One region of the Dendrosporobacter quercicolus genome, then DNA from elsewhere that is predicted to be linked to it. Evidence: riboswitches for the same ligand, from Rfam matches in the RefSeq annotation. Region 1 holds a riboswitch; each other region holds the start of a gene.
What was found. Region 1 has a riboswitch for cobalamin ahead of BLR06_RS07690 (hypothetical protein). Riboswitches for the same ligand answer to the same signal wherever they lie in the genome.
Positions count from the first base shown of each region.

Region 2: linked by a shared signal. The riboswitch ahead of BLR06_RS18145 (acyl-CoA dehydrogenase family protein) and the one ahead of BLR06_RS07690 (hypothetical protein) in region 1 are both predicted to bind cobalamin.
Region 3: linked by a shared signal. The riboswitch ahead of BLR06_RS08645 (TonB-dependent receptor) and the one ahead of BLR06_RS07690 (hypothetical protein) in region 1 are both predicted to bind cobalamin.
Region 4: linked by a shared signal. The riboswitch ahead of BLR06_RS18820 (TonB-dependent receptor) and the one ahead of BLR06_RS07690 (hypothetical protein) in region 1 are both predicted to bind cobalamin.

Region 1 is NZ_FNHB01000002.1:350,926-353,129, forward strand. It holds gene BLR06_RS07685 (MATE family efflux transporter) at 1-929, shown strand, start outside; cobalamin riboswitch at 1,029-1,212, shown strand; gene BLR06_RS07690 (hypothetical protein) at 1,384-1,719, shown strand; cobalamin riboswitch at 1,812-1,994, shown strand.
Region 2 is NZ_FNHB01000016.1:6,446-8,649, forward strand. It holds gene BLR06_RS18140 (DUF4127 family protein) at 1-225, opposite strand, end outside; cobalamin riboswitch at 891-1,067, shown strand; gene BLR06_RS18145 (acyl-CoA dehydrogenase family protein) at 1,318-2,204, shown strand, end outside.
Region 3 is NZ_FNHB01000003.1:118,367-120,570, reverse strand. It holds gene BLR06_RS08645 (TonB-dependent receptor) at 1-1,191, opposite strand, end outside; cobalamin riboswitch at 1,432-1,614, opposite strand.
Region 4 is NZ_FNHB01000020.1:5,071-7,274, reverse strand. It holds gene BLR06_RS18820 (TonB-dependent receptor) at 1-1,156, opposite strand, end outside; cobalamin riboswitch at 1,389-1,571, opposite strand; gene BLR06_RS18815 (Bug family tripartite tricarboxylate transporter substrate binding protein) at 1,937-2,204, opposite strand, start outside.

The DNA.
Region 1 (2,204 bases):
CGTATTTTCAGATTGTCGCAATACCATCGGTGCTTATTTCCCTGATGACGATATTTGGCAATATTCTGCGCAGCGCCAGTGATACGACATCCCCAATGAAGGTTGGCGTGTGGGTTAATTTGCTGCATATTGCGCTGGCCTATCTGCTGATCTTTGGAAGCGGGGAATGGGAGGGCTGGGGAATTGCCGGCGCTGCCTGGGCCACAACGATTTCACGGCTGGCTGGTGTTGCGGCGCTTTATGCTTATATTCAAAAATCCAAGGTGGCTTTTTCCTTAGCTCAGGGCTGGGCTGGTCAATTTACCCGGCCGTTGCTGCAGATATCCGGCCCGGCAGTTGCCGAACGTTTGATTATGCGGTTAGGGCAGCTGTTTTATGCCGGACTCATTGTCCGGCTGGGAACAGATGCCTACTCCTCCTTTATTTTTGGCGGAAATATTTCTCAGTTCTCATTTATGCCGGGATACGGTCTGGCGGTTGCGGCGACAACGATTGTCGGCAACCATGTTGGCGCTGACCGCAAGCAGGATGCCTACCGCTATGGCATTGTCATCATGGGGCTTGCCGCTGTCTTTATGGGAGTGATCGGGGTTATTTATTTTATTTTTGCGGCCATGGCCGGCGCCTGGTTTACCAACGATCAAAATGTCATTGACATGGTGACCATCGGACTGAGAATTGACGCCTTTGCCCAGCCGTTTATTGCAGTCAGCCTGGTAATCGCCGGCGCGCTGCAGGGCGCCGGCGATACCAAGAGTCCGATGTACAGTACGATTTCCGGTATTTGGCTAATTCGCGTTATTGGCATATATGTGCTTTGCTTTATCTTTGAGCTGGGGATTGCCGGCGCCTGGCTGGTAAATCTGATTGATTATGTCATCCGGTCGGGGTTTTTGTTTTATCGATTCAAAAAGTTGCTGCATTCTTAGTTAAGGAGTATCGTAGACAGGGACAGTGTCCTTTTTTGGAATACTGCAAGATGCACTTGACAAATGAAACCTTGTTGGATAAGATTAACCCGTAACAACAAATTAAATTTCGGTATAGGCGCCCGCAGAGGGCTTAATAGGGAAAAACGGCGAAGGGCCGGCGCGCGGTCCCGCCACGGTAATGGCAGAGCAGTCCAAGAGAATGCCACTGAGATTTAGCTTGGGAAGGTTTGGATGAGCAATGATCCATAGCCGGGAGAACTGCCTATACATCAGTCACCGTTTGACCTGCGAGCGATGGGAAGGGGATTTGCATAGTTTTAATATATGCTTATTTCGATTCGGCGTGTTTAAAAACGCCGGATTTTTACGTTATGCCAAAAAGCATTCGCAGCGAATGCTTTTTATTATGATTAGAAATGATAAGGTTGAACCCTAACTTAAAGGAGATATTATGTTTAGTGTGAATGAATTGGCCTGGCTGTTAAGAGAAGCCGTGGTTCATTTGATCAGTTTGGCAAGCATTTTTATTTTTTTACGGGTAGCTGACTGGAATATAAAGCACTGGCCGGATTTATCGGTTATAGCGGTGGTTGCGGCAATCATGACAGTTTATGTTTATTATCAATACATTCTGACAGGCAGCATTGTAGTGGCTTCCGAGCTGCTGGCCCTGTTTTCCTGCGCTGTGATTATCGGGATTCACTGGTATTTTCGCTTATCGCTTAATGCTATTTTGGTTATGGTTATTCCGGTTATTATCCTGGTAATGCTGGGAATGGGACTGTAAAGCAAGCTTGAATTGCGGTTTGCAGAGGACAAATTCCGCCATAGATATTGCAAAATCAGCCTTATTATGCCATAATTCTCATATAAAGTGAAAATTTTATATTTGGTATAGGTGCCCGCAGAGGGCTTAATAGGGAAGACCGGTTAAAGGCCGGCGCGGTCCCGCCACTGTAATAGGGAGCTAGTCCGGATATGCCACTGAGGCCATGGGTCTTGGGAAGGTGCGGATGAGCAATGAACTAGAGCCAGGAGAACTGCCTGTATAGCAATCACCGTTTGACCCGCGAGCGATGGGGAGGGGATTTGTGCAGTTTTATTGTGCTTATTTCGTCCCGGCGTAAATTTACGCCGGGATTTATTTATGCGAAAATCAATGTGTACAAACCTCCCCTTAATACAGGGAGGTTTTTTTATGCGCTGATCACATACCGGGTTTATTTTCAGGAATGACGTAACAGGCAGGTAAGCATTTTTTGTATTGTGACA
Region 2 (2,204 bases), on a different contig from region 1:
CTCCCATAACCGCTCAGGATTGCCATTGCGGTTGCGGCCGCCAAGATAATCAACCGGCGGCGTTAAAATTGTCCAATCCACCGCTTTGACGGTGTCTGCCGCATAATCCAGTGATACCGGCCGGTCATCCAGTGGTACATACAGGATGGTTTTAGCCCACGCAGGAGGCAATATCAAGGCCCAGGCAAGACTGAAAACTACAAGTTTTAACCAAAGAAACTTCATTTTTCCCCCTTCTTAACTGTGGCAATATTTGTATAAAAATGGCCTCAATAATTGTCTTATTTACTATATCACATTTCCGTATTTTAAAGAATAATGTCGAAAATAATCTTTATGCAGCTTCGTCTGTTTTGTTGCAAAGCAGACGAAAAAAGGTTAATTATTTTAATAATAAAAATATTATAATAATTTAAATTATTTGTCTTATTTATATTGACAAATTAGGATTTGATGTGTAATACTTAGCGTGTAAGGTGTTTTGTGAAAAATTTCATAATGTCCAGAATAGGTATCCTTTCGTGCTTAAGCGGGAAGACAGGTAGAAAAGCCAGCGCGCTTCGCCAATGGATATCCGGGGGCCAAAGGCCGCCAGAAAAATTGTCTGTTCGACAATTACCGCTAGTATCTGAGTCAGCAGCTGGCGGATTAGCAACCGGGCAGATTGCCAGCTATGTGAAAAAATTCATAATATCGGCGACAGGCGATTTTAGGCTAATAGGGAAGGGCGGTGCGTTTCCCCCGCATGGCTTAAAAATCTGCAGTAACGACACCGGAGAAATCGGGGGGAGTTACAGATTTTGGTCAAATTCCTGTTGGACAATTACCGTTTGATCTGTAAGCCAGCAAACTGGCTTGGGATAAGTTATAGCAGCATTTTTGCAAAAAATTTTATACCATTCGGAATAGGTGCCTTTAGGGCTTAATAGAGAAGACCGGTGAAAAGCCGGCGCGGTCCCGCCGCTGTATAGTTGAAGAATCTGCAACAACGTCACTGGAGAGATCCGGGAAGGCGCAGAGTTTTGATGAAGCTAAGCCAGAAGAACTGCCTGTTCGACAATCACCGTTTGACCTGCGAGCGATGGGGAGGAGATTACCGGAAAGATTCAAAATTTTCAGGCTTATTTGCCGTGGGAATTTTGAGGTTCCTGTAATAAAAATGTCCCTTTTCGCCAGCGGCGGAGAGGGATTTTGTTTTTGAGGAGGTGATGAAGCGCTAGGCCGGGCGGCAGCACTGATTGATCTGTTTGCGAAAAACTAGCTGTAAATGAAAAATAGTAATTATGCTTTGAGCAAAAGGAAAGGAAGGATATGAATATGGGTTTGTTTACACTTACTGAGGAACAGGAAATGCTGCGCAAAGTGATCAGGGAATTTGTGGAGGCGGAAATAGCGCCCAAGGCTCATGAATGGGACGAACAGAATTATTGTCCGACCGAATTGTTTGGGCTTTTGGGTGAAATGGGCATTATCGGAACTTTTGTTCCTGAAGAATATGGCGGAGCCGGTCTGGGATTTATTGAACGGTCAATTTGCCTGGAAGAATTGGGCAGGCACTCGGCGGGCCTGGCGATCAGCGTAATGGCGCATCAGTTGTGCATGGGCGGGATATTGTTTTTTGGCACAGAGGAGCAAAAACAAAAATATTTGCCTGATCTGGCCAGCGGCAAAAAGATCGGCGCTTTGTCATTAACCGAGGCGACCGGCGGTTCGGATTTTATGGGGCAAAAGTCAACAGGCGAATTTAAGGACGGCAAATGGGTGCTGAATGGCCGAAAATGTTTTATTACCAATGCTGCTGTGGCTGATATTGATCTGTGGACGGTAATTACCGGGAAAAATGAGAAAGGCCGGCCAGTTATGACGGCATTTTTGATTGATAAAGATACACCAGGCCATACTTCGGGCCGGGTTGAGCACAAAATCGGGCTGCGGTCGTCAAACACCGGCGATGTGAGCTGTGTCAATGTTACACTTGGACCTGAGCAAATGCTGGCGCAGGAGGGCAGTGGTCCCAAAATAGCTTTATCCACTATTCAGGAAGTGGGCCGGGCCGGAATGAGCGCCATCAATGTAGGCATTCTGCGGGGCTGCCTGGAAGAGTCGGTCAAGTTTTCCAATGAACGGATTATTTATGGCAAACCACTCAACAAGCTCATGAATATTCAGTTTGCCATTGCGGAGACCAAGCTGGATTATGAAAC
Region 3 (2,204 bases), on a different contig from region 1:
TAGAATGTTTGGCTGTGGCATGCCCCGGTCAATTTTTTTCCAACTTCCTTTAATAATCCAATGGTCATCTTGCCATTTAATCAGAGCATCAGTATTTTTATAATCGTTATTACGTCGCCAACGCATAGCATCAGAAGAAAGGCCTTTTATTCGTTTTCTAATTCCTTCCGTTTGATTATTCAAACTAGTTCTGACATGATCTAGTTCTAGCTTTGCGCTGCCATAATACTGCTGCTCACTCCATCCAAATACCGAAAGTACCTCTTGCTTACTCGAAAATCCCAGATAATTATAGTACTGATCTACCACTGTGGATAAGTACTGATTATAAACAGCCGAATTATCAAAGGCAGAATTAACTTCGTCCACCGTAGCAAAATCTGTATTAACTCCCATATACCCCATATACTCATTAGTCCAAGCAATTTGACTTACTAATTGTGCTTGATAACCTGGCATATATTTTGCGTACGCAGCATCAGACCCCGGATTCTTATATCTAAAATCGCCGTCGCTTTGGTCATGGTTTATACCGACCATCAGACTGCCGCTGCCCAGCGGTTCGGTGATCTCTAAACTGGTATTGTAGCCGCCCCAGGAGCTTTGGCCGACAGAGGCGGAAATATTAGTTTTCTCCGGCTTTTTGGTTACGACATTGATGACGCCGCCCATATAGGTGCCGCCAAAGCGAGCCGGGATGTAGCCGCGGTAGACTTCAATCCGCTCAACATTTTTCACCGGAATGGTGGAAATATCCACCGCCGCATCGCCGCCCAGATTGGACAGCACGCCGTCTACGAATACGCCGACCTGGGCAGCGGTACTGCCGCGGACAGTAACGGTGGTATACTGGCCTTTGCCGCTTACATAGCGCACATGAACCCCCGGCACATCTTTCAGCAGTTCGGGCAGCGTTTTTTGCTCGCCTTTATAATCCTCCGGGCGGATAACGGTCACTGTGCCCGGCGACAGCTTAGTTTCCCAGTCCGGTCGGGGCGCTTGCACCGTCACCGCAGGCAGGGCAAAGTCTTCTGTACTCCACGGCTTGTCACTGCGCAGGGCTTCATTGGCCGCCTGTAGGTCCTCACCGCCCGCCCGCTCCGCCTCCGTTGTTTCCTGCACTTGTTCCTCAGCCGCATAGGCTATCCCGGCGATAAACGGATTCAGGCTGAACGTCAGCGTACAGGCCATACTCACGGCCAGCGCTCTATATGTTAACTTGCTTTGCTTCACAACAAAATCTACTCCTTTTTAACCCCATATGAACTTAAATTCGTAACAAATTGATCAAACATCTAAATGACCGGATAGCTGTCCATCCAGCCCTGCTGCAATAAAAAAACTCCCGTCAGGGGAGTGTGCTTACGCCAGACCGCCGGATTGATTGTCCGCCGGCTTTCGTAATCCCCTCCCTGTCGCTCGCAGGTAAAAGTGGTGATTGTTAAATAGGCAGTTCTCCTGGCTCCGGATCATTGCGCCGCCAAACCTTCCCGGAACTTCCGTTCCAGTGGCATTTATTTGGCCTTGCTCCCCGTTACAGTGGCGGGACCGCGCCGGTTTTACACCGGTCTTCCCTATTAAGCCCCTAAGGGCACCTATTCCGAATATTTTTTTAGCCGATAAAAAACATATAATCCAATCTCATTTATGGTATTTTTTGTAAATTAATTATAGCATTAATGATATTAATTATCAACCATTTCATAAAACACCTTTGCACAAGGGTTCGGCAAACGAAAATGCACCGCTGAGACACAATTTCATTCTACGCAAGCCTGCGCCGCATTAGAACCTTTTTGTAAGCTTCTTTACAGCATAAAGAACTTATTTCAGCTGATTTTGCCCTATTGCGTTGATCCAGCGACTGAGACCGCCAAATTCTCCTTCCGTTTAGGCCGGCTATATCCCCTCCTTTAGCAAAAAACTGGCCACCCGAAAAAAACAAAGAAGCCCCCTGCGCCGCTACACCATCAGGAGGCTTGTCTCACTTCGGCCGCCATACCAGTGCAAAATGCAATCTTCGGGTAAATCCGCCCGATCGCTCGCAGGTAAAAACGGGTGACTGTCGTACAGGCAGTTCGCCGGCGGCTCTGTTCACCATTCACTCCCGCGAAAGCTTCGCCCCGCCGGTCTGCAAGCCAAGCCCTGTCCGGCTTAGACATTTTGAGGTTTTCATCGCCATTGCAGCCTTTCAGTTCAGCTTC
Region 4 (2,204 bases), on a different contig from region 1:
GAGCATAATAGGTGTTCATAGGCGTACCGCCGTTATTGACATATAAGTCATAATCGCCGGCGTTATTTTTAATCGTAAAGGCGCTGTTTACGCCGCTCACGTTTTTGGTCAGATTATTGCGGTTCAAACCGCCATTAAAGAAAGCCTTCCAGTCCTCACTTATTTTTTGTTCATGGTTCAAGGCCAGAATCCAGCCGCGCGACGCCTTCACCATCCCATCAAACCCGTAATCGGCGCTTGATTCCGGTGCTTTGGGCAGCTTGGTGACGGCAGAACCTAATTTAAACCACCGCATTCCGCCTTCAACCTCAATATAGCGGTAGCCTGTTAGTATATTGGTGGCGCTTTTTTCATCCCGGTGATCGATATTGGCAAAAATCCCCCGGGCCTTAATATTTTCACCGTGGATTGAGGTTTCGCCGTTCACCAGCTCGGTATTGATCCGAACGCCCCAGGCGTTATCTTGGCCGAAGCGCCGGGCGATGTCCAGATACTCGCCAAACGAGCCGTAGCCGGAAAAGGTTTGCGTATAGCGCGTCAGCGCCTCTTCCGGCGCTTTCTTGGCAACAAAATTGATCAGTCCGCCGGCGGCATTGGATTCATAGTGTGAGCCCGTACCGCTGATGCCGCCGTTCGGGCCTGAAATAAGGTCAATCCGGTCGATCATAAAGGTAGGGGCATTGAATTGGGTAAACATGCCGGGAATGCCGTTGACATATGAACTGGTGCCGTTGGCGCGAAAACCGCGGAAGGTAAAGTCGTTATGCAGTACACTGCCCGCTGCCTGGACCGAAGGGCTGTTGGTCAAAATGCTGTCAAGCGGCAGGCCGGGAGCGCCGAAGGTTTCTACTGTCTTATTGCTCAAAGTGGTTTGCGTAAACGGCGTCTCCAGCACCGCTTTTTCACCTAGAAACCCTACACCGCCGCTGTTGAGCGCAAAACCGTCGGCCAGGGCCCCCGGGCTGTCCGGCCTGTCCTGTTTGCCTTCGACCACTACTTTGTCCATGGTATATTCGGAAATTTTTTGCCCTCCGGCCGGGGCTGGCGTTTCCGCTGTTTCTTGTGCATAAGCGGCGGCAGGCGTAAAGCCTGCGGCAACAGCGCATACAATCGCGGCGGCCAGCAGCTGTCCTTTCATGATGGGAATTCGCTTCATCAATGATCACCTCAAAAAATATAATGATTCTGCTTTACTGAAAATAACGATCATGGCTGTCAAAGCTGAGCGGCGGCGTTTGGATCCAATAAACAGAAATCCCCTGCCCAGAAGCAGGAGATATCGCAAGCAATAAATTATACTCAATAAAAATCCCGGCGTTGAATCCGCCGGGAAGAACAGTACAATGTTTTCAGTACTCTAATCGCCTCCCCATCGCCGTGGGTAAAAAACGGTGATTGACAGACAGGCAGTTCTCCTGGCTCCAGCTCATCGCTTGACCAAACCTTCCCAAGACGCGGGGTCTCAGTGGCATCCTTTGGCCTTGCTCCCTGTTACAGTGGCGGGACCGCGCCGGCTCTACACCGGTCTTCCCTATTAAGCCCTGACGGGCACCTGTCTCAACACTATGTAGTTGTCCCTGATTTAGCTTTGCCATGTTTGCTTCATAATAGCATTTTTTGTAATAATGTGTCAAACTCTTTTATTGACTTACATCGTTTACGCTGCTGTTGGGAGTCGCCTAATCCCTGCAGCCCTTCCATGAGACAGGAGGAAAGGCAAACTCCATTCCGGATGCCTGCAAGGACATTGCTGAGCGTGCTTTTTTCGGAAATACTAGCGCAGCCGCACCGAACCAGACGCGGACCCACCTGCCTAAAGACATTGCCTACCTCTGAACCGGGCCTTCATCGGAAAGATGTGCCGCCTTTCTAATCTCCGATATATTTACACAATAAAATGTTTGGTCACATTACGGAGGAATTTATGTGTTTCACCTTACTTTTTCTGCGCCGCTATTTTTTCAGCAATGCCGGATTCTTCGACTACTTTCGTAAGTCTTCTTGTTTCTTTAAGCCATCTTTGAAAAAAGTCCTCGTGGTTTAAATAGTTGACTTCTATGCCTAGCGTTCTCATATTTTCTATGTACTCGGGGTCATTCACGGTTTTATCAAGACTGCTGACCAATTTAGCTTTTATTTCCTCCGGCATACCTTTATGAGCGCCAATGCCAATAAAGAAGCTAAATACCACATCTACGCCCTGT